Regions from separate parts of the Rossellomorea sp. RS05 genome, predicted to be linked through region 1. Evidence: riboswitches for the same ligand, from Rfam matches in the RefSeq annotation. Region 1 holds a riboswitch; each other region holds the start of a gene.
What was found. A riboswitch is a leader RNA that binds a small molecule or an ion and turns the genes downstream of it on or off. The one in region 1 is predicted to bind S-adenosylmethionine.
Positions count from the first base shown of each region.

Region 2: another riboswitch for S-adenosylmethionine. It lies ahead of ABJ225_RS19825 (Na+/H+ antiporter NhaC family protein); the one in region 1 lies ahead of metK (methionine adenosyltransferase).
Region 3: another riboswitch for S-adenosylmethionine. It lies ahead of ABJ225_RS03445 (methionine biosynthesis PLP-dependent protein); the one in region 1 lies ahead of metK (methionine adenosyltransferase).

Region 1 covers NZ_JBDKWY010000003.1:319,872-330,575, forward strand. Annotated here, with positions in the region: gene mnmL (tRNA modification radical SAM protein MnmL/YtqA) at 1-506, shown strand, start outside; gene mnmM (tRNA 5-(aminomethyl)-2-thiouridylate-methyltransferase MnmM) at 503-1,075, shown strand; gene ABJ225_RS11425 (LLM class flavin-dependent oxidoreductase) at 1,111-2,118, opposite strand; gene ABJ225_RS11430 (immune inhibitor A domain-containing protein) at 2,227-4,596, opposite strand; gene ABJ225_RS11435 (tetraprenyl-beta-curcumene synthase family protein) at 4,798-5,871, opposite strand; gene ABJ225_RS11440 (alpha/beta fold hydrolase) at 5,896-6,699, opposite strand; gene ABJ225_RS11445 (gamma carbonic anhydrase) at 6,786-7,301, shown strand; gene metK (methionine adenosyltransferase) at 7,671-8,870, opposite strand; SAM riboswitch class I at 9,082-9,217, opposite strand; gene pckA (phosphoenolpyruvate carboxykinase (ATP)) at 9,507-10,704, shown strand, end outside.
Region 2 covers NZ_JBDKWY010000010.1:85,493-96,196, forward strand. Annotated here, with positions in the region: gene ABJ225_RS19815 (divergent polysaccharide deacetylase family protein) at 1-426, shown strand, start outside; gene ABJ225_RS19820 ((S)-benzoin forming benzil reductase) at 473-1,228, shown strand; gene ABJ225_RS19825 (Na+/H+ antiporter NhaC family protein) at 1,287-2,603, opposite strand; SAM riboswitch class I at 2,691-2,798, opposite strand; gene ABJ225_RS19830 (hypothetical protein) at 3,016-3,618, shown strand; gene ABJ225_RS19835 (DUF2187 family protein) at 3,746-4,018, shown strand; gene ABJ225_RS19840 (YpbS family protein) at 4,143-4,397, opposite strand; gene cls (cardiolipin synthase) at 4,463-5,911, opposite strand; gene ABJ225_RS19850 (sensor histidine kinase) at 5,998-7,095, shown strand; gene ABJ225_RS19855 (response regulator) at 7,100-7,732, shown strand; gene ABJ225_RS19860 (ABC transporter ATP-binding protein) at 7,868-8,800, shown strand; gene ABJ225_RS19865 (ABC transporter permease) at 8,814-10,079, shown strand; gene ABJ225_RS19870 (ABC transporter permease) at 10,076-10,704, shown strand, end outside.
Region 3 covers NZ_JBDKWY010000001.1:664,461-675,164, reverse strand. Annotated here, with positions in the region: gene ABJ225_RS03470 (hypothetical protein) at 1-206, shown strand, start outside; gene ABJ225_RS03465 (STAS domain-containing protein) at 331-1,137, shown strand; gene metH (methionine synthase) at 1,157-4,603, opposite strand; gene ABJ225_RS03455 (bifunctional homocysteine S-methyltransferase/methylenetetrahydrofolate reductase) at 4,584-6,434, opposite strand; gene metC (cystathionine beta-lyase) at 6,450-7,637, opposite strand; gene ABJ225_RS03445 (methionine biosynthesis PLP-dependent protein) at 7,630-8,751, opposite strand; SAM riboswitch class I at 8,827-8,935, opposite strand; partial or broken gene ABJ225_RS03440 (alcohol dehydrogenase catalytic domain-containing protein) at 9,216-10,316, shown strand; gene ABJ225_RS03435 (tryptophan--tRNA ligase) at 10,407-10,704, opposite strand, start outside.

The DNA of each region.
Region 1 (10,704 bases):
TATGGGTGGAGCTCGGGCTTCAGACGGTCCATGAAAAGACGGCAGCCCTGATCAATCGTGCCCATGATTATGAATGCTACAAAGAAGGTGTCAGGAAGTTAAGGAAGCACGGGATCCGGGTTTGTTCCCATATCATCAACGGCCTTCCACTGGAAACAGACGAGATGATGCTTGAGACCGCTGCCGAAGTGGCAAAACTCGATGTACAGGGGATCAAAATCCATCTTCTGCATCTTCTGAAAGGCACACCGATGGTGAAACAATACGAAAAAGGACTTCTTGAGTTCCTTGATTTTGATCGATACATACAATTGGTTTGTGATCAGCTCGAGATCATCCCTCCCGAAATGGTGGTGCACAGGATCACCGGAGATGGTCCCATCGATCTTATGGTGGGCCCGATGTGGAGCGTGAATAAATGGAGCGTCCTGAACGCCATCGATGATGAAATGAAGCGCCGCGAGAGCTGGCAGGGAAAATATTACAAAGTGGATGTGACAACATGAAATTAGACAGAATTCTACCATTTGCAAGGCAGCTTCTTGAGCGTGCCGTAAGCCCCGGGGATGTCGTGATCGACGCCACGCTAGGGAATGGGCACGATACGCTGTTCCTCGCCAGGCTCGTAGGAGAAAATGGCAGGGTCTACGGCTTTGACATCCAGGAAGAAGCCATCGAGAATACGAAAGAGCAGCTTGATACCCACGAATTGGCGCCTCGGGTCACCCTGTTCCATCAGGGCCATGAGACCGTAATGAATGTGATTCCTCCCGTCCATTACGGGAAAGTGACAGGGGCCATCTTCAATCTCGGTTACCTGCCGGGGGGAGATAAGGAGATCGTGACCCGTCCTAAGACGACGATCCTCGCCCTCAATCAGATCCTTGAAATGATGGCGCCGGAAGGCATCCTCGTCCTTGTGATCTATCACGGACACCCGGAAGGCGCGGTGGAGAGGGATTATATCCTCCGCTATGTGGAGAAGCTCGACCAGAATTATGTCCACGTCCTCCGCTATCAGTTCATGAATCAGCTCAACCATCCGCCATTCATCGTGGCCCTGGAAAAAAGATAAGCAAAAAGGGACGGCCCGCTGGCCGTCCCTTTTTGTTATGCGTCCATCAATGCATTGGCAATCAATTTGAATGATTTCAGCTTATCGTTGAAATCATACGTGATGCTCACGAGCATGACTTCGTCTGTTTGATACTGTTCGCTCAAGGCGAGGATTTTATTTTTCACGGTTTCGGGGCTTCCGACAACCATCCGCTTCCGATTCTCCTTGATCCGGAGAAGTTCGAACGGACTGTAGTGGTACTGGGCCGCTTTCTCGGGACTCGGGGTTCCGTTCGAGCGCATCCCCTGTTCGATCATGAGGATAGAAAGATCGATGCTCGAGGCGATCCTTTCAGCTTCTTCATCCGTTTCGCCACAGATCGCAAAGACAGCGACAATATTCTTTGGCTGATCAAGATAAGGGCTTGGCACGAAGTTGTTGCGGTAAGCAGCGGTGTATTGCGGACCTCCTTCGCCATTGATGAACTGGGCGAACGTGTACGGTAGTCCTTTTTGAGCGGCCAACATGGCGCTCGATGGACTCGATCCGAGCAGCCACACTTCAGGCATCGTAGCGATCTGAGGAGCAGCCGTCAGTCCCTGGTATGGGTGGGATGCCGGCAGGTTATCCGTCATATATCCGAGAAGATCGTCGATTTGCTCAGGATAGCGGTCGACGTCCCTCGGTTTCCCGTCGTGAAGGGCCATCGTGGCCATGGGCATACCGCCAGGGGCCCTTCCGAGACCGAGATCGATCCGTTCAGGGTTCAGCCCCTCGAGCAATCGGAAGTTTTCTGCCACTTTGTACGAGCTGTAGTGGGGAAGCATGACTCCGCCTGAGCCTACTTTGATCCTCTTTGTATTCTGGGCAAGATGGGCGATCAATACTTCCGGTGAAGAACCGGCGAGACTGGTGGAATCATGGTGTTCAGATACCCAGAAACGCTCATAGCCCAATCGATCGGCATGCTGTGCGAGTTTTACTGTATTTTGAAGAGCCTCTTGGGGGCTCATTCCTTCTGCGATCGGTGATTGATCGAGAATGCTTAATTTAATGGCCAATACTTACATCTCCTTTGTGTGATGTGAGTATTATTATCAATTTCATAATGAAAAATGTCCACTAACATGCTTAAAGGGTGACCGCCGGTCGGCGGTCACCCTTCAAGATTAATGTTTTGATACTTCGATGCGCCCTACGGACTTGTCTTTACTTTGACCCGTCACTTTTACTTTCAGGCCATATTCAGGAACATTTCGTCCTGCATCCGGCATCGCTTTGTTCGAGTAGTCTTTCCTGTCATAGAACTCAGGATTTTTCTTCGTATCCTTATCCTCAAGCGTCAACCCGAGAAGGTCGCGGTAATCGATGAACATTTTCTTGGCATTATCCATGCTGAATGCTGCATCATGGATTTGGTAGCGGGTGGAAGCAACGGAACCATCGCTCCATTTAAGCGGTTTTTGATCCGCATCGACCACTCCAAGATAGCCATCACCAGGGTGGATACCAGTCCAGTTGTCGTCATAGGATTCATCTGCGTACCAGATCACAAGACCCGGATCATATGACATGAGGCTGTTCCCACGCTTGATGTGAGCTAGTCCTTCATCGACTCCCTGATGGTTTCTCCACTCAAGAAGGTAGTAATGCTCTGATTTTTTGACACCCGTATCCTTCGCGAATCCTTCAAGCTTCACTTTCGGTGTGCCCTCTGCATCATCGAAGAATACTTGTTTCCCATCTGCCGTCACCTTGATATCATCTACATATAAACCAGGGTACACGGCTGCTACATCCGTCCAGTAGTTAATCTTCACTTTTACGTTTTTCCCTTTATAGGCACTCAGGTCAAACTTGGCATCGATCCAGCCATCGGATTTTCCGGTGATCCCGTTGCCAGGGTTTTGGTTGTTCGGGTCGACATCCGTCGTGATATTACCAGGGATGGTTGTCCATTGCTTCCCGTCCTCGCTCACTTGAACGGATCCATAATCCCAATCCGACTCGATGTCATACCATGCTTTGAAGGAGAATTCTGCGCTGGATGCGGATGAAAGATTAACATCGACGACTGCGGAGTTATCAAGATCATTTCCACTGCCGCTGAAGTAGCTGTATTTTCCGCTGAACGGCTTGTTGACCGGTGTTTCTTTATCCGGCAACGTGATCTTCAATGCATCTGCATTCGTGCCCTTCGTATTGGCCTGGTCAAGATAGAATTCTGCACCTTTTTTGTTCAGCTCATCGAGACTAATCTCATCGTACTTCAGCCAGTTGCCGCCATGAGCAGCCTGGAGGAATTCCTTGGACCATGCACTGAATCCGGTCGGCTCTGTACCAGGTACCTTCCCTGCCCAGCTTCCGCTTGCCATGATCGACCAGTAAGCTACTGCTTCACCTGTTCCTGTATACTGGGTATCATATTCATCCGGAAGTCCGAGGTCATGCCCATACTCATGGGCGAACACCCCTGCTGCTCCGTCTGCCGGCTGAATCGTGTAGTCATACGCAGCCATGTTGCCATTCCAGTATGGAACGTCCGTTTCCGTTCCTTTGATTGGGAAGACAGAGCCGAGGTTCCAACGGTGGGACCAGATGGCGTCTTCTCCAAGACTTCCACCGCCTGCTTCTTCACCGACAGCAGAGTGTACGACCATAAGGTGATCGACAAGGCCATCCGGCTCACGGGTATTTCCATTTCCATTCAGATCATAACGGTCTTCTTGATCAAACTCACTAAGATCCACATCTGGATCTGCCGCAACAGCTTCAAGTGCTTCCTTGACGAGTTCCCTCGGCCTTGCGTCACTGCCATTCGCTCCGTTGCCCCCGTAGTAAGCAGCCGGATGCTTCGCCATGTACCACTTCGTCACTTTTCCATCGACCGTGTAGGCACCATTCGTTTGTTGCTCATAGAATTGCTTCATGGAAACCAGATTTTCTCCATTCGGCCCTTTGTATCCTTTATCGCCGAATACCATGTCTTCATAGTGCTTCTGCACATAATCGTCATAGTACATATCCGTTTCATCTTCCTGAATCGAGTTGTGAGGGAAATCAGGGAACTCCATCAAAACAACAAGCACCTTATCTTCCCTTACATCTCCGTCATAGTCTTCTTCCTGGACAGGATCGAGGTTTCGATGTTTCTTTTTGTTATTATGACCCTTCCCTTTCTTTTTGTTCTGGGTGATCTTTTTCTCGAGCTTCTCTTTCTCTTCCTTCAGCTCTCCATCATCTTCAAGCTCCTTCAAGCCATCGGATTTTTCCTTCAGGAACTTCTGCAATCCTTTTTCAGCTTCAGAAGCTGAAGCATTCTTTGAAATATCCCCTTTTTCCTTGAGCATCTCAATCAATTTCTCTTCATTTGCGATAGCTAGGTCAAACGGTCCTTCCCCATGATTATGTACCTTCTTCTCCACCGGGTCCTTCAGGACGTTCACCGGCGTGGCATCATGAGCGGAAGCTGGGACGGCAAATAAACCGGCACTGAGCGCTGCGGCCATGGCAACAGACATGATCTTTCTAGACTTCAATTTCCATTCCCCCTAAAGTTTCTAGTAAATACTTTCTCTACCAAATATACTCCTTTTTTCTGAAAAGTAAATATTTTCAGAATTAAAACAGTCATATTGTCCCAGTATCCGCTTTCTTACCTGAAACCTTAGAACCTTAATTATTCCATTTTTTTCATAAAACAAAAAAGAAAACCTCGAGCAATGTCGAGGTTTTGGGATTTAAGATGTCTTTTTCCGGCTTCTCCATTTTCGATACATTTTACCGTTGAAATAGAAGAATTTTGTAATCCAGCCTGATTCATTGATGAATTCTTTTGAAAAATGATGAACGTTCCGCTGCTTCCTGGCTTTATCATCTGACAGATAGACGCCGATCAGCCCTTTATTGATCAATCGGTGGAAATGGGCGTGTGGGAGTCCTTCCGTATGCTCATCCGCTTTACGGAGGAAGTGTAGGAGCCGCTCCTTCATGTGCTCTTCATTTTCATAATAAAAGCAGAAGTTGAGGTCTCCCCCTTCCCTGTCTTCTTCCTGATCGATGAAATAATCGAGGAGGATATGTAGTCCCTGTATATAAGGGAAGTAGCCGCTCTTGATTTTATCCGTATAGGACGGATGGAAATCTTCCCGATTTGCATATGAGACGAGGCAGAAAATTCCCAGGGTCGATCCGGAGCAAGCAGAGAATTCATACCAGTCCATGTCAGGAAGGTTCTCCCTGTGGGACTCGAACCAGCCCTGCAGTCGTCCGACACGCTCTTCCTGTTTCACATGCTTATGTATCTGCAGATCGCAGTAGTAATCACAAAGCTGGGCGAGCTCGGCTTTGATCGCTTCATAATTCCGGAGATCTTTCAGGACACCCTGGCACGTCCTGACCAGTGCTTCGAGGTATCCGCCGTCATCCTGGTCTTCCCTGAGGGCATAATAGTTCACGGGTTCGGCACCGACATCAAGGGAATCCCTCATGGACTGGTGAAGGAGGGCAAAATCATCCGGATCAAGGGAGACGCTCCGATCACACAGATTGTCGAGGTAATCGCTGATCGTTTGATAGGCCACGATGAAACGGATCGTCTCTACTTTCTTATCAAGGGAAAGGAGGGACATGATGCCACCGCCCTCACAGTGAAACGTCTTATGTTCAATGCTTGAGAGGGCCTGTCGCCTCAATTCTTCATTCGGGATCGCTTCGGCCTTCATTTTCCACTGATCAAGTTCGTGATGAACGTGTGGAAAAACATTTCGATATACTTTTGTCATTAATGAAAATGGATCGCTTGGTATGGACACGCTTATCACCTCTTCCTTACTTCATTACACAATATAACCCAATGTTTTCAGCCGGCTTTCAATGAAAGATTTGGAGTACTCGAAGATTTCCTCCCTCTCCGGCTCATTGTAAAGTTCATGATAACATTTTGCCCATTCTTTATAATGCATTTCGGACAAGGAAAGTTCTGTAAACCATTTTTTCACTGCCCGTTTATCTACAATCTGGTCATCCCCCGCCTGCATGACAAGCAACGGATAGTCAGGCATTTTATCAAGCTCCTGGTGAGCATGCTTCATCGCATTGATCAATTCCCGGTACCACCGGACAGAGACTTTCGTGATATAGAGGGAATCGTTGCTGTCGATCTCCCGGACTTCAGCGTTCCTGGTCGCCATATTGATAGATAATCCCGATGGGAATTTAACCGATGGGGCAACTTTATTGAGGCCATATGAAAGCAGGTCCACCGACTTGTTCGGATAATTCATCAATCCGAGGCAGGGCGAGGAGAGGATGACCCCTGCAAGATTCACATGCGATTCCTGGAGCAGACGCACGGCGACAAGTCCACCCATGCTGTGACCGATCACGAATACAGGGAGCTCGAACTGATAGGCTGCCTGTATCCAATCCTTCACTTCGATGAGGTACTCTTCGAATGATTCGATATGGCCCCTCATGCTCCTCGAGGTCATACCCTGGCCGGGCAGGTCCCCCATGACGACATGATATCCTGCCGAGCGCCACATTTCAATGAGCCAACCATAACGGCCGTGATGCTCCATTGCTCCGTGAATGATGACGATGACTGCCTTTGCTTCTTGATCCGTTTCCCATTTCCACATGGCGAATCCTCCTTTAAAGATGGTAATTCCGAAAAATTCTGCTACCATTTATTATAGTAAATATTTCTGAAAGGGGTTAGTATAAAGTGCTCTATCCATATTATAATAAAAAACCGCTCATTGCAGAGTCTGCATATATTGCAGATTATGTGACAATCTCCGGGGATGTCGAGATCGGGGAAGAATCGAGCGTCTGGTTCAATTCCGTCATCCGCGGGGATGTCGCCCCGACCAAGATCGGGAAAAAGGTCAATATCCAGGATAACTCCGTGCTTCACCAAAGTCCGAACACCCCCCTGATCATCGAGGATGAAGTCACCGTAGGTCACGCGGTCATCCTGCACAGCTGCAAAATCCGAAAAAAGGCGTTGATCGGCATGGGGTCGATCATCCTTGATAATGCCGAGATCGGTGAAGGCGCCTTCATCGGTGCCGGGAGCCTGGTCCCTCAAGGGAAAGTCATCCCTCCCAACACCCTTGCATTCGGCAGACCCGCCAAGGTGGTCAGGGAGTTGAATGAAGACGATATCATGGACATGGAGCGGATCTCAAGGGAGTATGCGGAAAAAGCACAGCATTATAAAGCCGCCAAGCCCCTCTAGTCACTTATACTTGGGATACCCCAACTTGATGGAGATTACTCGGATTGTTTGTAAGGACCCGGAATAAAAAGAGGTTAGTGAGAAAACGAAAAAGGGACCATAACATGACGAACACGATCCGTATAGGTTCTTCATATCGCTCATGACTTCCGTGGAAGACGTCGCTTTCTTCGCATAATCCGAAAGCCTTCCCGGCAAGCCTGCGGGGTGCCATTCTTCCAGCAATCACCCGCTGGAAATAATAAAGTCGTCATGGTCTTGGACCAAATTAAAAACCCGGACTGATTTGCCATATCACAGGCAAATCGGTCCGGGTTTTTCTATGACTGAAACACGAATGTTACAGCCTTATTTAGTTCATAAGGATAATCAAGCAAGCGCTTCTGCTTTAAGAGCGTCTGCTTTGTCTGTACGCTCCCAAGGAAGATCAAGGTCATTACGTCCGAAGTGACCGTAAGCAGCCGTCTGTTTGTAGATCGGGCGACGAAGATCAAGCATCTTGATGATGCCTGCCGGGCGAAGATCGAAATTATTGCGGACAACGTCCACCAATACATCTTCGGATACTTGTCCGGTTCCGAATGTGTCGACAGAGATCGATACGGGTTGTGCAACACCGATGGCGTAAGCAAGTTGAACTTCACACTTCTCGGCAAGTCCTGCAGCCACGATGTTTTTGGCAACGTAACGTGCAGCATAGGCCGCAGAGCGGTCAACCTTGGTAGCATCCTTACCAGAGAATGCACCACCGCCGTGACGGGCGTATCCACCATACGTATCAACGATGATCTTACGGCCTGTCAGACCGGCATCTCCTTGAGGTCCACCGATAACGAAGCGACCAGTCGGGTTGATGAAGTATTTTGTGTTTTCGTCGATCAATTCTTTTGGAACGACCGGATCAATCACATATTCCTTCAGATTGCGCTGGATTTGCTCAAGCGTCACTTCAGGGTGATGCTGCGTAGAGATAACAATCGTGTCGATGCGGACAGGCTTGTCGTTCTCATCGTACTCAACCGTCACTTGCGTTTTACCATCCGGACGAAGGTAAGGAAGGATTTCTTCTTTACGTACTTCAGTCAGGCGACGGGAGATCTTATGAGAAAGGGAGATCGGAAGAGGCATAAGCTCCTTCGTTTCATTGCAGGCGAATCCGAACATGAGACCTTGGTCACCGGCACCGATGGCGTCGATCTCTTCTTCGCTCATTTGTCCTTCACGGGCTTCAAGGGCCTGATCCACCCCTTGAGCGATATCAGCCGATTGCTCATCGATTGATGTGAGGACGGCACATGTTTCAGCATCAAAACCGTATTTTGCACGCGTATATCCAATTTCACGGATGGTTTCGCGGACGATTTTCGGGATATCGACATACGTATTGGTTGTGATTTCACCGGCAACAAGAACGAGACCAGTAGTAACGGATGTTTCACAAGCTACACGCGCATTGGGATCATTCGTAAGAATAGCATCAAGAATTGAATCAGAGATTTGGTCACAAATTTTATCTGGATGTCCTTCCGTTACGGACTCAGATGTAAACAGACGACGTTTAGTTGACATCAAGGTTCCTCCTTAAACACATTTGCCGGTGGCTTCCGGCGAATTTAGCGAAGCAGATACGGTACTCATTTCCCTAAGTAGTATGAAGTAAACACAGCGGCCCCGCTGCCGGGATCGGACCCGGGGATTGCCATGTAGCAGGTCAAATAAAAAACCCTCCCTCTGGAAAGCATGCAGAGGAAAGGGTTGAACTTTTAGCCGCGCCTTTTCTCTCTTATCGTTCAAGGTTTGCACCTTGCCTCAGTTTAGCACCTTCGCTTTTGGGAAAATCGTTCTGTTTCCCTCTATTTCATAGCAGGTTGCTGGGTTTCATAGGGTCTGCTCCCTCCACCAGCTCAGGATAAGAGTATCCGTTCAAGGTACAATAATAACGGTTCAACGGCGGAGTGTCAACACTTTCTCCCTGCTAGGTTTAACCATCCCCTCCCCCTTTTCCATTAAGACATCACAATCACCCAAATAGTTAACGTTAATCCGATATTTCGCATATAAATAGGATTATACGAGCATGAAACTAGGATATTTTAATTCTTTTTCAAAAAAAAAGATTATATAGTATAGACTAATATCTTCAATGTGTTATACTAATCATCGAGAAGCAAACTTACTTAAAATTCACATAAAGGAAGGGTTCGAATGAATACTGTGAGCAAATCAAATGGGTTGACGCAATTACTGAACGGCGAGAACATACACCATCAATTATCCGTCCCACAGCTGGTGGAAAAGATCCTTCAGCGAAACGAAGGGATCCTGACCTCATCCGGAGCCGTCAGGGCCAAAACAGGAAAATATACAGGACGCTCACCTCAGGATAAATTCATTGTTGAAGAAGCCTCCTCAAAAGATAAAATCGAATGGGGCAAGGTCAATCAGCCGATCTCGGAAGAATCCTTCGACCGATTGTATGGAAAGGTCCTTGATTACCTTCAACAAAAAGAAGAACTGTTCGTGTTCAACGGGTATGCGGGAGCCGACCGTAAGCACCGCCTTCCAATCCAGGTGATCAATGAGCTTGCGTGGCATAATCTGTTCGCTCATCAGCTCTTCATCCGTCCCGAAGACGGGGAGCTGAGCGGTCACGAACCGGAATTCACGATTGTCTCTGCCCCTCATTTCAAGGCAGATCCTGCTGTAGATGGGACCCATTCTGAAACATTCATCATCGTTTCGTTCGAGAAACGAATCGTCCTTATCGGCGGCACGGAGTATGCGGGTGAAATGAAGAAGTCGATCTTCTCCGTCATGAACTACGTTCTCCCTGAGTCGGATATCCTTTCCATGCACTGCTCTGCCAATGTCGGCCTCGAAGGCGATGTCGCCCTCTTCTTCGGACTGTCAGGTACAGGCAAAACGACCCTTTCTGCCGATCCCAACCGCAGGCTCATCGGTGATGACGAGCATGGCTGGTCACCGAACGGCGTATTCAATATCGAGGGCGGCTGCTATGCAAAATGCATCGGCCTGACCCGCGAAAAAGAGCCTCAGATCTTCGATGCGATCCGCTTCGGTTCCGTACTGGAGAATGTTGCAGTCGATGAAGATACCCGTGCGTCTGATTATGAGGACGCTTCCATGACGGAAAACACGCGTGCCGCCTATCCGCTTCAGGCGATGGAGAACATCGTTGATCCTAGTGTTGCCGGGCACCCGAACACCATCGTGTTCCTTACAGCAGATGCATTCGGTGTGCTTCCTCCGATCAGCAAGCTCACGAAAGAGCAGGCCATGTACCACTTCTTGAGCGGTTACACGTCCAAGCTTGCCGGCACAGAACGCGGCATCACGTCCCCTGAAGCAACCTTCTCTACCTGCTTCGGGTCACCGTTCCTCC
Region 2 (10,704 bases), on a different contig from region 1:
AAAGACGTCCCCTATGCCGTAGGGATGAATCATCACATGGGTTCAAAGGTGACAGCCGATGAACGCATCATGAGGATCGTCCTCGAAGTATGCAAAAAGCACGGGATGTTTTATCTCGACAGCAAAACTACGGGTGAAAGCGTCATCCCGAAGCTTGCTGACGAACTGAAGGTGCCTTACCTCGAGAACGGACTCTTTTTCGATGATATCTATACGAAGGAGCATATCGGGCAGCAGGCGACAAAACTTGCCGCTAAACTTGAAAAAGATGACAGCATGGTGGCCATTGGTCACGTCGGTGTAACGGGTACGATGATTGCATCAATGCTGAAGGACTTCATTCCTGTCTACGAAAAAGAAGCCAATATTGTCCCATTATCCGACCTTATTCCTGAGTATCACTTGATTGATGAAAGCATGCCATGAGTTGTATGCTGATAGGTGATGAACAATCGGAGGGAGAGTCGATTACATGAAAATGGCTATTGTGACCGGAGCAACAAGGGGACTGGGCGAAGCGATTGCTTCTGACCTGGTGGAAAAAGGGGTCGGACTTATCAACATATCCCGTCGAGATAATGAAAATCTGAAGGCCTTGGCCATGGATGCAGGGGTGGTCTATTCCTTCCATTCGTGCGATCTGACATCTGCTGCCGACACGGAACAGGTATTCAGGGAAGTGGGAGCAAGCGTGTTTTCAAGCGGAGCCGACACAATTTATGTGATTCAGAATGCCGGCTTGGTCACCCCCATCAATCCGTCCGGACAAGTGGATGCCGGGAGCTTGGAAGCAAGTGTTCACGTGAATCTCCTTGCTCCCATGATCGTCCTCAATGAAATGATCTCCGCGTCTGCGGGCAAATCTGGACAGATGGTGATTGTCAATGTCAGTTCAGGTGCAGGTAGCCGGCCAGTGTATGGGTGGAGTACATACTGCTCCACCAAGGCAGGACTTAATATGCTGACAGAAACCGTGAGCCTGGAGCTATCGACTTCAGGACATGATCATAAGGTTATTTCCTTCAGCCCGGGTGTCATGGATACAAATATGCAGGGAGAAATCCGTTCCTCCTCACAGGAAGCTTTTGTTGAAGTAGAGAAGTTCAAACGCTACAAGGAAGAGGGGACGCTCCGCTCGGCAAAAACGGTGGCAGAAGCCATTGTAGGTTTATTAATGGATGGAGAGATAGACAGCGGGAAGCTCTACCATATTAATGATTTGGTATGAACAAGAAGAAGCCCCGGTGCTCCTTGGTGATCCAAGGGCATCGGGGCTTCTTGTTTTATTACGATCTTACAGGCTCTGTTGTATGAGTCTTTTTACGGGTGAAGCGCGGCAATGCAAACTTAATGGCAATTAGTCCGCAAATGGCTGTCAATACCGGGTAGAACGAGTAAGGCAAGACACTGAGCGGAGAGATTTTCGCCGTCTCGGCTACCAGAAGGATCTGTGCTCCGTAAGGGATGAGACCTTGAATGGAACAAGAAAAGATATCCAGGACACTGGCCGTTTTGCGATTATCGACTTTGTACTCATCACTGATGGATTTAGCCAATGGCCCAGCGATGATGATTGATATCGTATTATTTGCTGTACAAAGATTTGTTGATGCGACAAGACCGGCTGTCGCGTACTGCGCACCCTTCGGTGAGCGAATCTTCCTGGTTGCAAAATACAGAAGTGCTTGGATTCCGCCGTTGTGACGGATCAACTCGACGACCCCACCGATGAAGATGGAGAGAAAGGCGATTTCACCCATGCCAAGCATACCGTCGGCAACAGCACCGAAGTATTCTGACGGTGCGAAACTGCCATCGATGAAGCCGATGATTCCAGAAAGAACGATTCCTCCAAGCAATACGGCAAATACGTTTAAGCCGATCAAAGCTGTAATGAGGACGACGATATACGGAAGGATCTTGATCCATTCATAGTTACCTGCATTGACGGATGATTGTTGCCCCAAAGTGATAAAGAACAAGATGATCAGCGTGATGATACAGGCTGGAAGTACGATGGAAAAATTGACCTTGAACTTGTCTTTCATTTCGGTTTTCTGTGTACGGACAGCGGCAATCGTTGTATCAGAGATAAAGGATAAATTATCCCCGAACATAGATCCGCCAACTACGGTTGCCATGGCAAGAGGCATGGAGATGTCGGTTCCGTTACTGATCCCGACGCCGATCGGGGCAAGAGCCGCAATCGTTCCCATTGATGTTCCCATTGAGATGGATATAAAGGCTGCGATGACGAATAGGCCCACAATCAACAGGTTACCAGGCAGGACGGATAGAGCCAGGTTGACCGTAGCGTCCACAGCCCCCATCTTATCGGCAACGCCCGAGAAAGCACCTGCAAGAAGGAAGATGAAGACCATGATCATAATGTCCAGGTGGCCGGCTCCCTTCGCAAAACGTTCGACTTTTACATTCAGACTGTCCTTCCGGTTCATGGCCAGCGCCACGACAGCAGCGATGATGATTGCGACGAGTACTGGGAAGGAATAGAAGTCCCCTGAAATAATCCCTACTCCGAGGAACAAGGCAACGAATATGAGTAATGGTAATAATGCCAGTAGATTCCCTTTTTCCTGATTCATGTTGTGCACTCCTTTTAGATGATTTGTTGCGCGTAAAATAAAAAACCTCTTCAAATAAGAAGAGGTTTCCATGAAAACGAAACACCCTTCTTATCTTTCAAGCCGGTGGCTTGCTGGATGTGGCACAGCACTCGTTGGGACGAGTCCGCTGCCGAGACATCAAAGGGCCAGTCCCTCCGTCTCTCTGGATAAGAAGATTTTACGTTATGCAGTTATGATTAAGATACTTACATACTTTAATGGGTTTCATCTTAAATGTCAAACGGGAAATTTTTCATCCGCATTAAGCAAACGCATTCATATTTTGAAGATGAACACAGTTAGTATTGTAACTGGAATAAATCAGATGATATAATCAGTTAATGGAAAAATAAGGGGTTCAGAGCCCTCAGCACACAGAAGAGGTGACCGTATGAAGAAGCGATATTGGCTGCTGGCATTGAGTATGTGTCTGTTACTGGTGGGGTGTTCTCAAGGGAAGGGAAATGGTTCATCGAAGTTGACGCTGGAACCGTATGACCTGAGTGATAAGGAAGAAAAGGTGGTTGCCGTTACAGGGAGAGACTCCATGTTCTTCTTTACCCTGGATGGAACCCTAGCAAAGGATATGGATATTGAAAGGACCATGGAAGTGTATGAAAAAGGGAAGCTCGTAAGCGATGAGCCGTTCCAATACGGCGAAGAAGCGAAAAAGTATAAACACTCCCTGAACTCCTTCGGCATGGAAAGCTCGGAAAAGGATCTGAAGATCTTTCATGGGAGCGAAGGTACCTTCCTTACAATGGACGAAGACCCCATACCTGAAGAAAGTGGAAGCAGTGCATCCTCCTTGTTAACAGAAAAAGTGGAGCTCAAGAAAGATAAGCCCGTCTATATCTACGGAATGGCCACTTCTAAAATCGGCGGGGATCCCGCAAGTATTGGATTGGAAGATGGGAAACCTGTCGGTGGCTTCAAAAAATCCGACAAGGCCTATATCTATAAAATCACCCTGGTGGACCGTAAATCTGAATAATTTTCAGAATAAAGATTATTTTATTAGAATAATAGGTTTTAAATCTTTTGACTGGTGGTACAAGAAAGGTATATATCACATATAGGATTCGAGCGTTAACAACTTTCATGTAAAAGGGGAGTCTATTATGGATAATACCTTCGTCTACTCAAAAGAATATGCCAACCTTGGCGACATTATAGAATTCAAAAGGAAAAAGCACGTCCTGCAAGGCGTCGTGACGACCCTAAGGGAGAACACGGTCATTGTGCGCATGGATAAGGAATCAGCGATGAAGCTGGACCTTCCCGATGATCAAACCGTGGTTGCCCATAAGAACTATGCCGTCATCGAGCGAGCTGAAAATGGCACGAATCCGGTCTTCGTCTACGATGGATGGAACAGTGCATTGAAGGCGTAAATAGTATACAAGAAAAATCCCCCGGCGCTAAATTGAGCGTCCGGGGGATTTTTTTGAGTTGTTCAAGTGATAAGGTGAAGCATGCAGAAAGACTCCTGTGCAGGCGGTTCACCTTCTCCTCGGTTCACCGCCGGTTTGCGTACTCCTTGACCATTTCTTCTGTCACGGTCTTGCGCTGGGGTACGACGCCCTGCCTTGCAAGGGCATTGATCTCCTGGGTGACGTGATTGATGCGGTCGGTGGTGAATGGCCTTCCGGCTTCGCATAATGTGAGGGCTTCTTCGATGGCCTGTTCCCTCGATTCATCAAGCTTCATGAACTCCTTCACGAGGCTGTGCTGCTTGCTTGAATGCTTTGTGATGTCCTTGTGTACGCTCATGCCCTCATCCCTCTTTCGATTGGTATATGTCTCATTATGCTTGTTTTTCACAGCGGTGGCAATGGTTATAGGATCGGGGAGAGGAGCCGGGATATGGACTCCTTGAATTTGATCATGAGAGGTCGGCGGTGATAGTCCTCGAGGGTCAATTCCCTGCTTAATTTCCTGTCTTCCATGAAGGAGCGGCTGAGCTCACGTGAAAGCTTCCGGTCATAAAGAAAGGCATTCACCTCAAAGTTCAGGCGGAAGCTCCTCACGTCGATATTGGCTGTGCCGACCGATGAAAGTTCATCATCCACTACGATCGTCTTCGCGTGGATGAAGCCGTTATCGTAGATGAAGATCCTTGCCCCTGCCTTCAATAATTCCCCCACATACGAGTAAGTCGCCCAGTAAACAAACATGTGATCAGGCTTGTTCGGGATCATAATCCGGACGTCCTTCCCGGTGAGTGCAGCGATGCGCAGGGAATCCAAGAGACTTTCATCCGGGATGAAATAGGGTGTCTGGATGTAGATCGAGTGCTTGGCCGATGAAATCATCTTCAAGTAGCCGTTCTTGATCTGCTCCCATTCTGAATCAGGTCCCGAGGTGACAATCTGGATCCCCGTCGAACCACTGAAGGAAGCGGTCGGGAAGTATTTTCCCTCATAGGAGATCTTCCTTGACTTTGTGGCCTGGTTCCAGTCCAGGATGAAGCGTGTCTGCATGGCGAGGGAGGCGCTGCCGATCACCCGGAGATGCGTGTCCCTCCAGTATCCGAACTTTGGATCCAAGCCGAGGTATTCATCGCCGACGTTGAATCCTCCCACGTACCCAACCTTCCCGTCGATGATGACGAGTTTGCGGTGATTCCGGTAGTTGAGGCGCAGGTTTACAAATGGGATCTTCGACGGGAAGAAGACTGCGACTTCTCCACCCACTGCCGTCAAATGCCTGAAAAAACGGGGTCTCGTCCGTCTCGAACCCATCTCATCGTACAGGATCCGGACTTCAAGACCCTGTTTTGCCTTTTCGATGAGCTTCTCCACGATTTTTTTGCCGAGCTGATCTTTTTTGAAGATATAATATTGAATATGAATATGGCTCCTTGCCTGTTCGATGTCACGCAGGAGAGCTTCGAACTTCTCCTGACCGTCTGTATAGACCGTGACATCATTGTCCTGGGTCAGCAGGGCGTCGTTGTTGATGAGGTGCATATAGATGAGGTCCTGATGGGGAGAAATTTCTCTGTGCCTGAAAGGGAGGGAACGTTCCCTCAACGACCGGGTCTGTTCAATCAGGAGGTCCTCGATTCCGATCTTTTTGATTCCTTCCCAGTCGAAGAGGCGTTTCCTGGTCATGTTTTGTCCGAAAATCAAATAAAGGATGAAGCCGAGATACGGAATATAAAAGAGAACCATGAGCCAAGCCCACGTCGCCCCGGCATTTCTCCTTTCAAGGAAGACGATGATGGAAGCGAGCACCAGGTTGAAGAAGAATAAAACCCCTAAGAGGATGGAAAGAATGTGCATGCTTTTTCTCCTTTTCAAACCAACTAATGGTAATATATTGTAGTGTACGAGTTATAGTATGTCCGGATCAGAAAGAAGGTGAACAGATGAAGTATGCTTTCATACGGACGATGCTGATGGCGGGTCTCTGGGCGTTTTGGATAACAGAAGCGTATACGGGCCTTGAATCCCTTATCACCCTTATCATCCTGTCCGCCTTGTCCATTGCACTGTTCTTCTTGGTGCCGTTGATGAAAATCCCCCAGATCAGCTATATGCTTCAGCTGCTATTGGTGATGGTCGGAACCATCATCACCCATTATACACCACTCATCATGTGGACCGTCGTGTTCCTGATTCTCATGGAAGCTGCGGTCACACTGAGGAAGGATCAATTTCGGCAGAGTCTATTTGCAACGGCCGCCTTCTTGATCGTGGTGGCAATTTATTCTTATCCTATCACTGATTATGAAATATGGATCATCGTGGTCTTTTTCCTCTTTTCTACTTATAAGGTAAATGAGGACCGGCTGGAAAGCAAGGAGCAACGGGTGCTCTATGAACAGTTATTGGGAGAATATAGAAGCCTCAAGCGTCTGCAATTCGTGACGGAGCAACATTCGAAGGCCGAGGAGCGTACGAGGATCGCGCGTGATATCCATGATTCTGTTGGTCACAAACTGACGGCCCTCCTTATGCAGATCGAGATGTTGTCGATCCAGAATGGGAAGGAAGGATATCGAGATCTTAAGCGTCTTGCCGTAGATAGCCTGGAAGAGACGAGGGAAGCAGTAAGAACACTGAAGGATGGGGAACTGTCGGGTATTCAATCCGTCCTCCAGCTTGTCAGGAAGCTAGAATCCGAGAGTCATATCCAGATCCAGCTCACCACCCGGCAGGGGATCCTCTCCTCAAGGTTTACCAATGAACAGAATGTCGCCCTTTATAGAAGCATCCAGGAGGGCGTGACTAATGCCATGAGACATGCTCATGTGAGAGAAATACGCGTGACACTCGGAAAGACGGCACAGGGGCACGCAAGCCTGGTCATCGTGAACAATGTGAAAGATCCGGTCCCGATCAAACCGGGATTCGGCCTGACAAGTATGAGGGAGCGACTCGAGAAGATCGGGGGTCGTCTTGACATCCAACAGACCGATCGTGAGTTCTCTTTGACTATATCATTTCCTATAGAGGAGGCGTAGCCAGATGAAAAGGATCATGATTGTAGAAGATCAAGGCATAGTCCGGCAGGGTTTGAAGATGATGATCGAGCAGGATCCTGCCTTTAAGGTGGTCGCTGAAGCCTCTAACGGAAGAGAGGCTTTGGAGAAGATGGACCTTCATGCCCTAGATCTGATCCTGATGGATATCAGGATGCCTGAGATGAACGGAATCGAAGCGACAAGGGCCATCAAAGCAAGTTGGCCCCAGGTGAAGGTCCTGATGCTCACAACCTTCAACGATGACGAATATGCCATGCAGGCGTTGAAGGAAGGGGCCAATGGATTCCTCCTGAAAACCTCGGACGGGGAGCAACTCCTGCACTCTGTCCACAGCTGCCTGAATGGGGGGATGACGATCCACGATGAAGTGGCGGCGAAAGTGGTCCCCCGCCTTCTTTCCACCCGGAAGGAAACGCCACCGACCCATTCCCTTACGCCGAGGGAACTGTCCATTACGAAGCTGGTTGGGGAAGGGAAGACCAATAAAGAGATTGCCGATCAGCTTTTCTTATCGGTGGGTACAGTGAAAAATCACATCTCCCAGATCCTTCAGAAGCTGGAGCTGAGGGATCGCACCCAGCTCGCTATCTATGCAGTGCGGCATGATATCGCCTGAGGCCGGTTATCCGGTCTTTTTTTATGGAAAATATGACGGAGGTCATGGGTATAGGGTGAAGGTTGTGACAAAGGTAAGTGTAAGGTCCACCCTTTCTCCAATAGAATGAATGTATAAAGAAGGAGGCGGTTCACTATGTTGGAAGCCGTGGAGCTGACAAAACATTTCAAGAAGAATAAGGTCGTGGACGGATTGAACCTGTTCATCGAGAAGGGAGAAACGGTCGGATTGCTTGGTCCGAACGGAGCCGGGAAGTCCACGACGATCTCGATGATCTCGACCCTCATCTCACCGACCGATGGAGATGTGCGGTTGAAGAATGAGAGCGTCCTGAGAGACCCTCAGTCCCTCAGGGAAGTACTCGGTGTCGTCCCTCAGGAAATCGCTCTATACACGGACCTCACCGCAAAGGAGAACCTGGAATTCTTCGGGAGGATCAACCATCTGAAAGGGGGCCTTCTGAAGGAACGGGTCACCCAGGTATTGGACCAGATCGGGCTGACCGAGAGGAAGAATGATATCGTCAAAACCTTCTCGGGAGGGATGAAAAGGCGGCTGAACATAGGTGTCGCCCTTCTCCATGAGCCGGAAATCCTCATCATGGATGAACCGACCGTCGGGATCGATCCCCAGTCAAGGAGCTATATCCTTGAGCAGGTCAAGAGACTCAATCAGGAGAAGGGCATGACCATCATCTATACGAGTCATTATATGGAGGAAGTGGAGTTCCTATGCGACCGAATCTATATCATGGATAAAGGACATATCATCGCCTCGGGTACAAAAGAGGAGATCAAAAGCATCCTTTCTTCTGAATCCACGATTGTGATCAAACTCGAGAAGATGGTGCCCTCATTCACTGAAGGCCTTTCTGCCATCCCATCCGTCATGAACGTGACGTCTTCAGAGAAGGAAATCGTGATGGTGATCCCGAAAGAACAGAATCTGTTCAATCAGGTATTCCAGCTCGCTGAGGATACCGGTGCCGTGATCCTGTCCATTGATCGAAAGACCCCGACGCTTGAGGATGTTTTCCTCCATTTAACCGGTCGGGCATTACGGGATTGAGGAGGAGTATAAGATGACGATTCCATTTATCAAAAAACAATTGCTCCTGATGATCCGGAACCCCCAAGTCCTCCTCATACTGTTGGGGATGCCCCTTCTGCTCATCACCATCCTGGGGTTTGCCCTGGGAGATCTGATGAACGGGGAGGAAGAGCTTATTGAAGCCAAGGTTGGTTTTGTTGTGGAAGGGAATCCTTCAGATGAACTCAAGCAATTCCAAAAAGAAGTAGATGAGAGCGAGATGCCGGCACAACAAAAAGAGGGCTTGAAAGCGGCAGCCGCCAAGGCCCTTCCCATCGACGCCCTGAAAAAGGATCTATTTGGTAGTAAAGAAGTGAAGAAGTTCATCCACCTGAAAGAGAAAAAAGCAGAAGATCTTGAGCGGCTCAGGGATAACGATGATTATTCAGCCATCATCCATTTTTCCGAAGGTTATACCCTGACCATGCTGCGTCAGGCTTTCCTTGGCGGAAGTGAAAGTCCGGACATCACAGTGATTAAAAATGAAGGGAGGCCGCTAACGGCTAACCTGGTAACCGATCTGCTCACGTCGTATCAAGAGCAATATACGCTTGCCCTGCAGGCAGGGAAAGCAGGGATCGATCCTGCTGCCATCATCCCTGATGATGCATCCTTCGGTTCCGTGGAAAAGCTCGAGGACCGTCAACCCCTTTCGTCGATGGCGTATTATGCAGTGGGGATGAGTGTCATGTTCGTCCTTTATATCGCGACGAATATGGGAAGCTTCGCGTTCATGGAGAAGGAAGATCGCGTGTTTGACCGTCTGATCTTCGCCGGGGTATCACCATTGAAGTATCTATTGAGCGTATTGATCACCACGATCATCCTCGCGTTCCTCCAGATCAGTATCCTGTTCGGTGCGAGCGCGCTCATCTATGGAGTGAAATTCCCGGACATAGGCGCATTTCTTCTTGTGACCGTATGCATCTGCTTTGCCGTCGGCGGACTAGGGGCATTGATTACGGCCATATGCTATAAAGGCAACTCAGAGACGGTCGCGAGCTTTTTCTCCTCCATCGGAGTGGCAGTCCTCGCCTTCCTCGGTGGAAGCTTCGGTCCGCTTACGAGCGGCAAGCTCATGGGGATCCTCGCCGATCTGGTTCCGAATGGGGCCGCCATGACAGCGTATTTCAAAGTCTTTCAAGGATATGGGATCGGAGATGTCCTCCCGAATATATGGGCCATGCTCGGTTTCGGTCTCCTTGCCATCATTGTTGCCACGATTGTATTTCCTAAGGAAGGGGGGCACGCAGTATGAAGGGCCTGTTGTACGGGAAATTGAAAATGTTGATCAGGAAGCCTTGGCCGTTCCTGCTCACCACCATTGTCTGTCTGATGTTTGCTTTCTTTACCAGTCAGTCCGGCGCCAATGAAGTGACCGTGCCGTACTCGACTGAAGGGGGGGAAGACGCTCCCAAAGCGATCATGGAGGAATTGATGGCATCCGATTCAATCATCTTCCAGGAAATGTCGAAGGGTGACCTTAATGACCAGGTCAGTGAAGGGAAGAGCCCACTGGGCCTTGTACTTGGTGATGACGATTATACCATCATTGCTTCGGCCGATACCCCGAACGTTCCACAGGTCGATCAGATCGTGAGGAAGGCGTACATGAAGGTGGCACAGCAGAAGGGATTGGAGGCTGTTGCTGCAGAGCAGGAAATCGGCTCGGATGAGGTACAGGGGTGGTTCAAGGATGTCAAAGATGACCCGTCTTTCTCTCTAAAGGAAACGACGTTCCGGAGCGACGGAGACTGGGTATACGATGTGAAGCTTCAGTCGCTCTTCGGATTCTCTCTGTTTTTCGTGATTTATACGATCGCTTATAATGTGGCGACCATCATGCATGAGAAGCGTATGGGGATCTGGGACCGGATGATCCT
Region 3 (10,704 bases), on a different contig from region 1:
AAGAGAAGCTGTCGAGACACTATATCGAATTATTGGCCATCCAAAGCGCCTGCCGATTTTGTAAGTCGCTGGAATTAGCTCCCACCCTTGAAAACCTCGCGATGATCAGCGGTTTTTCAGAAGAAAAAATTTTGATCATCATGGAATCATCGTATCAATCACCTGATTCTATAAGACTTCCCAAAAAGAATCTGAAATCCCACTGACCCCTATTCACCTTCACGAAATACTATATTCCCTATTTAAAAATTACAATTATATTGTGTTTATTTACTCCCCCAACGGGTATAGATAACGAGAGATCGAACTCTATACGAAAGCGAGAGACATATGGACACAAACCTCATCCATCAACACCTCACCCTTGAATTGTGCGATCAGATCGCCGAGGAGTGGGCAAAAGGTTCACCCCAAAGCGACAAACTGAAGGAGGGACTGATCGAGTTCATCCTTCTTCTTCGTTCCACGCCTTTGCCGTCCGATGAGAAAATTATTGGTTGGGCTGAAAAAGCAGTCGATGAAAGACTGGGTCTCTTAAGGCCACCCCGTTTGGAAATTCACGAGCTGAATAGGCTCAAACACATCTTTGTTGATAAGGTAAAGGAAACCCTACCTGATGCATTCGTAGCAGACCCTGTCTTCCTGGAATGGTTGATAGGGGTCAACCGAATATTCGACAAAGTGACCGATGTGTTCCTCGGCACTTTTGAAATCCATTCCAACCGGATTTTGTCCGGTCAGCAGGAGCTGATCAATGAGTTGAGTAGCCCGATCATTGAAGTAGCTCCAAAAGTCGGCATCCTCCCTTTGATCGGGGACATTGACACTCACCGGGCTAAAGCAATCCTCACCCATTCACTCGAGGATAGTTTAAAAAAAGAGCTGGACCTTCTATTCATCGACTTATCAGGCGTAGCAATCGTTGATACAATGGTTGCTCAACAGCTGTTCCGGATCATTTCCGCACTCAACCTCATCGGTGTGGACATCGTTTTATCAGGAATCAGGCCGGAAGTCGCTCAAACAGCTGTTCAAATGGGCATTGATTTTTCATGGTTGAAAGTGAAGCCGACCATCGCCATCGCACTTCAGGAAATGGGTTTTACATTTGTACATAAAACAACGGAAATCCTCTAAAGGATTTCCGTTGTTTTTTCTATAGGACATTAAAATATCGCGCTTCCGGATGGGCGAATACCATGGCAGTAACGGATGCTTCGGGTTCCATCATGCATCCATCGGTGAGGTGGATGCCGATGCGCTCGGGCTGAATCAGTTTGAAAAGCTTGCTCTGATCTTCCAGATCGGGACAAGCGGGATAACCAAAAGAAAATCTTTGTCCCTGATACTTTGTCCTGAATCGGTCTTGCATGCTCATATCGACTGGGTCGGGGAACCCCCATCTGCTCCTCATCATTTCATGAACTCTTTCCGCCAGACCTTCAGCGGTTTCCAGTGCTAACGCTTGGAGGGCGTGGCTTTCCAGGAATCTTCCTTCCTCCTTTAGTTTTTTGGCCCACTGCCGGATTCCATATCCTGCTGTGACGGCAAAGAAGCCTACGTAGTCCATCTCTCCACTTTCAAGCGGCCTCAAGTAATCTGAAAGGCAAAGATACTGATTTCCTTTTTGTCTAGGGAAATGGAATGTTTCGATGATCTTCTGGTGATCTTCGGGATCATAAATCAGAACGTCCTCCCCTGATGCCTGTGCCGGGAAGAACCGATAGAGAGCAGACGCTTGGATCAGTCCGTCCTCTTTCGCTTTCGAAAATAAATCATCAACCATCTTCTTAAGTCCAACCGTCCGCTCATCTCCTTCAGCCAGGAGTCTTGTAATTTTCCCTTTAATTCCGAGATGGTGACCAAGAAGCATCTGCTCATTGATATATGGACGGATATGATCAAGTGAAAATTCCCGGATAATATGATCGCTATAGTCTGGCGGGATGAACACATCGACGTCGGTTGATACCTCCGAACGGACCTTTACCGCGAGACCCCCACCTTCCTCCTCTTTTATGGCAACCGGTTCAGTATGTGCAGCGAGGTCCAATGACCGTTTTTGTTCCAGCTCTTTTCTTTTATCTACATCTTGAATACCATTCATGATGCTGAGACCATCCATGGCATCCTTGGCATATAACACCAGGCCGGCATATTCTTTGGCAATTTTCGTAGAAGTGAATTTGCGGGTAAGAGCGGCCCCTCCGACGACGATGGGAACATCGATTCCAGTTTGTTTCATATCATGGGCAGTAATGACCATCTGCTGAGCGGATTTCACAAGCAGACCCGATAAACCGACGATGTCGGGTTTTTCTTTTTTTATGACCTCAATGAGCTCCTGAGGCGCCACTTTGATCCCGAGGTCATGCACCTCATAGCCGTTGTTACTGAGGATGATGTCAACAAGATTCTTACCAATATCATGTACATCCCCTTTCACAGTGGCAAGGATGACCTTTCCTTTAGAAGATGAAGATTCGCTTTGCTCCATGTGGGGTTCAAGGAAGGCTACAGATGCTTTCATCACTTCTGCACTCTGCAGGACTTCTGCAACAATGAGTTGATTGTCGTTGAAGAGCCTTCCCACTTCACTCATGCCTGCCATCAAGGGGCCATTTATGATGGATAGGGGTGAGTCATATGTTTGTAGTGCTTCTTCCAGATCCGGCAAAAGTCCTTCTTTTGTGCCCTCCACTACATAGTGTCCAAGCCTTTCTTCAAGGGACATGGTATTGACGGGGACCTTCGATTCTTTCTTCTTCCCTCGGTAGAAGGCAGTGAATTCTGCAAGGTTGGCATCGGTGGTATCAAAAAGCAACCGTTCCGCCAGCTTCACCTCTTCTTCGGGAATGGATGCAAATCGTTCGAGTTTTTCCGTATTGACGATGGCGTAGTCCAGTCCTGCCTTCGTACAATGGTAAAGATAAACAGCATTCAGGACTTCCCTCCCCACCGGCGGGAGCCCGAAGGACACATTGCTTACACCGAGAATATGGGGACACTCAGGGAGCACTTCTTTGATCCTCCTGATCCCTTCGATCGTGGCTGAAGCAGAACCGATATACTGTTCGTCCCCTGTACCTACAGGGAATACGAGGGGATCGAATATAATATCTTCTGAACGGATACCGTATTTACCGGTCAAAAGCTTGTGTGAGCGCTGTGCAATTTCCACCTTGCGCTCTGCACTGACGGCCATGCCTTCCTCATCAATCGTTCCCACCACTATGGCTGCTCCGTATTTTTTCACAAGGCCAGCCACCTTTTCAAAACGTTCTTCCCCATCCTCAAGATTGACTGAATTGATGATCACCTTCCCTTGTATGAACCGGAGGGCACCCTCCATCACCTCTTCATCCGTTGAATCGATAACGAGGGGAACCTTCACTTTTTTAACAGCTTCCTGGATGAAAATGTTCATATCTTCAGCTTCATCACGGTCAGGGTCCGCAAGACAGATATCGATCACCTGCGCCCCATTCTTCACCTGTGCCCGGGCGACTTCCGATGCTTCTTCGATCTTCCCTTCTGAAATCAACCTTTTGAATTTTCTTGACCCGATAACATTGGTTCTTTCCCCTACCAAGATGGGGCGATTATCGGGATCGTCGTAGATAAAAGGCTCGATGCCAGATACCGCGTGGGGATGAACCTCTTCCGGTAGTCGCGGTGGCAGATCCTTCACTGCTTCACGAATGGCGCGGATGTGTTCTGGTGTCGTACCGCAACAGCCTCCCACAAGATTCAACCAGCCTTTTTCTGCAAATCCTTTCATCTTGATGCTTAAAGATGCAGGCGTTTCGTTGTAATGGCCTTCTTCATCCGGAAGCCCTGCGTTTGGGTAGCAGCTCACATACGAGGATGAAAGTCCTGAGAGCGTCCTCAGGTGATCGGTCATGAATTCTGGTCCCGTTGCGCAATTCAACCCCACTACAAGGGGATTCAAATGCTCAAGTGATAAATAGAACGCTTCGATATTCTGACCGGCAAGCGTCGTGCCCATAGGCTCGATGGTTCCGGAAAGAAGGATCGGGATTTCTCTGCCTACAGTGGAAAAGGCCTGTCTGATCCCTAAGTTTGCCGCCTTGACGTTCAGGGCGTCCTGACTCGTTTCGAGGAGAAGGACATCCACTCCACCAGCAAGTAGGCCTTCAGCTTGAACTTTGTAATCATCGGCCAGTTCATCGAATGTGATCCCGCCCGTGACAGATAACGTTTTCGTGGTTGGCCCCATCGCTCCGGCAACGAATCTCGGCCAATCTGGCGTGCTGAATGCGTCTACTGCCTTCCTTGCAAGTTCTGCAGCCACACGGTTGATCTCATACGCCTTATGTCCGATCCCGTATTCCTCCAAAACGACAGGGGTCCCTCCGAATGTATTGGTCTCTACGATATCCGCACCTGCACGCAAGTATTCAGAATGAATATGGGTGATAACGTCTGGTGCCGTCAACACCAAATGTTCATTACATCCGTCAAGATCTTCCCCACCGAAATCATCCGGAGAGAGATTCGCTTGCTGAAGCATCGTGCCCATCGCACCGTCAAGAATCATGATTTTCTTCTTGAGCTGTTGTTCAAACAATGTTGTGGTCATATGGTACTTCCCTCTTTTCCTTTTCAATCAAATTAGCATACCTAATCAATTCAATGCTCATATCATAGCGCATGAACGGAGTGATGATGTACAACCCGTTGAACAGTTCCATTGCCGTTTCCACTAATTCCTTTGCAATTTCCATGCCCACCGCCCTGGATTGTAGCGGATCCCCCTCTGCTTCTTTCATCAATTTCCGTGCTTCATCCGGCACCTTGATCCCCGGAACCTCATGATGAAGGAACTCGGCATTGCGCGAACTGATTAATGGCATGATTCCGATGAATAATGGCGCATGCAAATGACTGGTCGCTTCTGCAATTTGTACGAGGTGTTCACAACTGAAAACCGGTTGTGAAATGAAATAGTCCGCTCCGGCGTGCTGTTTTTTCTCGAGACGCTTTACGGAAGCATCCAAATGCCTGAAGTTAGGATTGAAGGCTGCACCGACAGAAAAGTTCGTTCGTTGTCTCAGCGATTTACCAGAAAAAGATAATCCGTCATTATTTTGCTTGATGAGCTCGATCAGTTCGATGGAGGAAAGATCGTATACCGAGGCAGCACCTGGAAAATCACCAATCTTTGCGGGATCGCCTGTTATCGCCAGAATATTATGAATACCAAGGGTATGCAGGCCCATCAAGTGGGATTGCAGGCCGATGAGATTACGATCACGGCAAGTGATATGCACAAGGGGATCAAGGCCAAATTTCTGTTGGACTAGGGTTCCCATTGCATCATTGCTGACCCTGGGGGAAGCAAGCGGATTATCCGCAAGGGTTATCGCATCGATTCCCTCTTCTTTTAGAGCTTTTGCTCCTTGGAAGAACAATCCGGTGTCGAGATGCTTCGGGGGATCCAGTTCAACAATGAGCGTTTTTTTCTCCTTTACCTTTCTATGGAGGAGGTTTTTTTGAATATGGGGATCTTTGAGCTTAATCAGCTCTTGCGTTTTCACCTTTTTTTCTTTAACCGGTTCCCTTGATATCAACCGTTCCTTTACAGCTTTTATATGGGCTGGTGTCGTTCCGCAACAGCCCCCGATGATTCTGGCACCCTGGAGGCGCAATTCATTGCTTATGTCTCCAAAGTAATCAGGCTCTGCCGCATAGTAGAAGCGCCCTTCCTCATAGTTTGGAAGACTTGCGTTCGGATAGACCGACAAAAAGGACGACTTGGGCAAAGGAACTCCCTCCAAGGACTTTACCATATGGAAAGGACCCATCCGGCAGTTGATCCCGACAATATCGGCACCGAGGAGTTCCAATTCCCCAAGGGCGTCCTTTATATCCATCCCGTTTTGCAATACTCCGGTTTCATGCATGGATACCTGTGCGATGACCGGCAGATCGGTCTCTTTCTTCACGATTTGCAAGACGGTTTTGAGCTCTTCAAAGTCGTAATAGGTTTCGAGGAGGATCCCATCGACCCCTTCAAGGAGCAAGCAGTATAGTTGTTCTCTAAAGCCCCTTTTCACTTCTTCAAGGCTGATATGCTGATTGATGGCCCGGATCCCCCCGATGGTCCCGAGGATATATGTTCCTTGCCCGGCTGCCTTTTTCGCCAGTCGTACGGCTGCTTCATTGATTTCTTTCACCTGATCTTGAAGACCATATCTGGAAAGTTTCGCATAATTCGCACCATACGTATTGGTCTGGATAATATCGGCGCCTGCATCTATATATTGCTTATGCACATTGACGATTTCTTCAGGATGGGAAAGATTTAATTCTTCAAAACATCGGTCCACCCCATACGAGTATAGGAGGGTTCCGACCGCACCATCCGCAATCAGTATGTTTTCAGATAGTGCATCCAATAAAGCTCTCATTTTGTTCCATCCCTCCTATAAGTTAATGATCTTTGACGGTTTGTTTGATGTAATGGCATCCAGACCTTTGGAAAGATCCGCAATCAGTTCATCGACATTTTCCAGCCCTACCGAAAGTCTGAGAAGACCATCGGTGATCCCTCTTCTTTCCCTTTCTTCACGAGGCATGGAAGCATGCGACATCCTTGAAGGATAGGATAAAATCGACTCCACTGCACCCAGGCTCACAGCAAATACCGGAATATGGATATGGTCGATGAGCTGCTTTACTTCATCTGCCCCCTTAAGTCGGAAGGAAAGCACCGCTCCCGGCCCTTCGGCCTGCCTTACTTGGATTTCATGACCCTGGTGATACGTGAGGCCCGGATAATATACATGCTCCACTTCACCCCTTTTCTCAAGGAATCTGGCAATCTTGAAGGCTGATTCGGACGACTCTTTCAATCTCACATGAAGAGTCTTCATCCCGCGAAGCAACAGCCAGCAGTCCTGGACACCAAGGACTGCCCCAAAGGAATTCTGCAAAAATGCGAGCTTTTTGGCAATCTCTTCATCTCCTGTAACGGCGAGTCCCGCCAAGACATCACTGTGGCCGGCGAGGAATTTTGTGGCACTGTGAAGGACCACATCCACTCCGAGACTGAGCGGTCTTTGGAGGAGGGGCGTCATGAATGTATTATCAAGGAACGTCATACACCCATGGGCTTTAGCAAGCTTGACGACCCCTTCAATATCGGTGATATTGAGCAGCGGATTGGAGGGGGTCTCCATATAGATCACCTTTGTATTCGGGCGAATGGCGCAGGCGACTTCGTGAAGATCTTTCATGTCGACAAATGAGTACTCGATCCCGAATTTGGTCAATACTTCCGTGATCATCCTATACGTGCCTCCGTACACCTCTTCAGATACCAGGACATGGTCTCCGCCTGATAACAAAAGGAAGCTAGTAGAAATGGCTGCCATACCCGATGAAAAAGCAAACCCTCTTACACCGCCCTCAAGTTCCGCGATGGCTTCTTCGACTTTCTCACGAGTGGGATTACCCGAACGGCTGTAATCATAGTTTCCATACTGATCAAAATCTGATTGGTGGAATGTGGTCGCATGATGAATCGGCGTACTGACGGCGCCGGTCTCTTTATCCACTCCATTACTGTGGATGAGGGATGTCTGGATGCTGAACTCCTTTTTATCACTCATATAAAAACACCTCTTTCTCCAGATTCGTCAATACTTGCTCAAGGTCTTGAATCAGATCGTCTGCATTTTCGATTCCCACTGAAAATCGTAGTAGCCGGTTGCATATTCCGAGAACGATCCGTTCTTCTTCGGGAATATCCGCGTGCGTCTGGGTAGCCGGGTATGTGATGAAACTCTCCACTCCCCCAAGACTTTCAGCGAATGTAATCAACTCCAGGCGCTCCAGGAACGGCCCGACCCACTCCTCTTTCCTCAGACGGAACGAAAGCATTCCGCCTTTCCCTGTATACAGGACATCAGTGATGGATGAGTGACTTTCAAGATACGAAGCAATTTGTTTCGCATTTGATTCGTGCTGTTTCATCCTCAAGCCAAGCGTCTTCATTCCTCTTATCAAGAGCCAACAGTCCAATGGTGCAAGGGTGGCACCGATAGAATTCTGAACCGTATAGATTCGGTCGGCCAGAGATTCTGAGTCGACCACCACTACACCGGCTAGGACATCGTTATGACCTCCAAGATACTTCGTTGCACTATGGACGACGATATGAGCACCCTCTTCAATCGGTCTCTGAATGACCGGGGTATAAAAGGTATTGTCCACAATGAGCAGTACATTATGTTTCCTTGCCACCCGGCTGATTTCCCGGATCGGCGCTTCATTCATCAGTGGATTCGTCGGAGTCTCTACAAATATCCCCTTCGTGGATGGCGTGACAGATGCTTCCACTTCTTCAATGCATGCTGTATCCACAAAGCGGAATTTAATCCCATACTGTGCTTCGTATTGTTTAAACAGCCTGTAGCTTCCCCCATAAAGATCTTTGGAAACGACCAGTTCGTCACCGCTTTGAAATAGGGACAGAACAGCGTGGACCGCAGCCATGCCGGATGAGAAGGCATATGCTTTCTGCCCCCCTTCCAGTTGCGCAAGTATTTCTTCCAATGCACTTCTCGTTGGATTCCCCGTACGTGAATAATCGAAGCCCGTCGACTGCCCGATGCCCTTATGTTCATACGCTGTCGATAAGTGGATGGGGAGACTGACAGCACCTGTTCCTGCATCCTTTCTGTTCCCCGCCTGCACCAGTAATGTTTCAATATGTCGACTCATCGTGACCTCTCCTTTAATCCTATTTACATCAAAAAACCTTCTTATACGAATAAGAAGGTTTGAATGGTTAAGTCCCTCTTATCGCCCAAGCCTGTATCAGCTTGCTGGAATTAGCACCATACCTTGTTCACGGCTGGTTGCTGAGGTGTCATCGGGCCAGTCCCTCTACCTCTCTTGATAAGAATTGCGTATATGATTGTTTAATGGCTTTCCCATAATTTATACCAGTAAAGGGAAAATGTCAATGCGAATTGACGAATTTAAACCAAAACTCAGACTTCTTTCATGGTCATAGATGCATTTTTCACCGCATTCACTTTTTTTATGAAGAAAGGGTGGATGACGATGAAATGCAGTTCTTAGGTTTACCTCACCCCTATTACCTCAAAACAACTACCATAATCATACAAAATATGAATGGAGTGACATCGATGTAAGCAGTAACGTTCCAAGGCAAAGAAAACATGTCGGTGAAGGAAGTCGAAGATCCTGATATCCAGGAAAGCACAGATATGATCGTAAGAATCACGGCAAGCGGAATTTGCGGATCGGACCTGCACTTATATAAGGCAGGAATCGAACCACCACGGGATTATGTGGTCGGTCACGAACCGATGGGAATCGTCGAGGAAGTGGGAGCAGACGTCAAGACATTGAAAAAAGGAGACCGTGTCGTGATCCCTTTCAATATCGGCTGCGGAGAATGCTTCTTCTGTCAGAACCAGATGGAAAGTCAATGTGATGAATCGAACCCCCATGGTGAAGTCGGCGGGCTTTTTGGTTTTACCGAAATGAACGGGAATTACCCTGGTGGACAAGCCGAATACCTGAGGGTCCCTTACGCAGATTTCACCTCGTTCAAAGTCCCCGAAGAAAGTGAACTTTCTGACGAGAATGTGCTTTTCCTTTCAGATGTCATTCCTACTGCATATTGGAGCGTTGAGAACAGCGGTGTATAGGCTGGTGATACCGTCATCATCCTCGGCAGTGGTCCAATCGGACTCATGGCTCAAAAATTCGCCAGGTTAAAAGGGGCAAAAAGAGTCATTGCCGTTGATCAGGTAAGGCATCGCCTTGATCATGCCAAGAAGACGAATGGAGCAGAAATCTATGACTTTTCGGGAAATCCGGACATCGGACAGTTGTTGCACGAAGATACGAATGGAGGAGCAGATGTCGTGATCGACTGCGTCGGGATGGACGGGACTGTTGCTTCCGGTGAATCATTCGGATCTGATTTTGATAATCAGTTCGGTACGATCCGTCCTATCATCACTGCTTCTCAGGCGGTGCGCAAGTTCGGTACTGTTCAGTTGACGGGCGTCTATGCGACTGGAGCAAATGGTTTTCCGATCGGTGACTTCTTCAGCAGGAACGTTTCCCTTAAAATGGGCCAGGCTCCAGTGATTCATCTGATGCCGAAGCTCTACAGCATGATTGAAGATGGAGCTTTTGACCCGACTGATATCATCACCCACTCGCTTCCTCTGGAACAGGCAAGCGAAGGCTATAAAATCTTTGACGAGAAATCCGACGGGAACATCAAAGTGATTCTGAAACCATAAAGAAGCCCGCCCATTAAATCGACCAAGGCCGGACCTCCTTATTACCAGGAAGTCCGGCCTTTTGATTTAAGCAATAGGCATGGGTTCGCATTAAAGAATCCCTATTTTTTTCTTGATTTCTGTCAGAAAAGGAGCGGTTGTCTCCCTTGCCCTTTGTGCTCCGCGGGCCAGTATTGCCTCCATCTTTTCAGGAGAGCCCATCAGTTCCATGTACCTTTCCCTCGGCCCGGTCATTTTTCCATTGATGGCGTGGAACAGTTCCGATTTCGCCTCTCCCCAGCTGATTCCATCCCTGAACCGGTCTTTCATCACGATGACCTCTTCCGGAGAGGCGAATTCCCTGTACAAAGCGAAAATCACAGATTGATCATGGTCCTTAGGGTCTGTC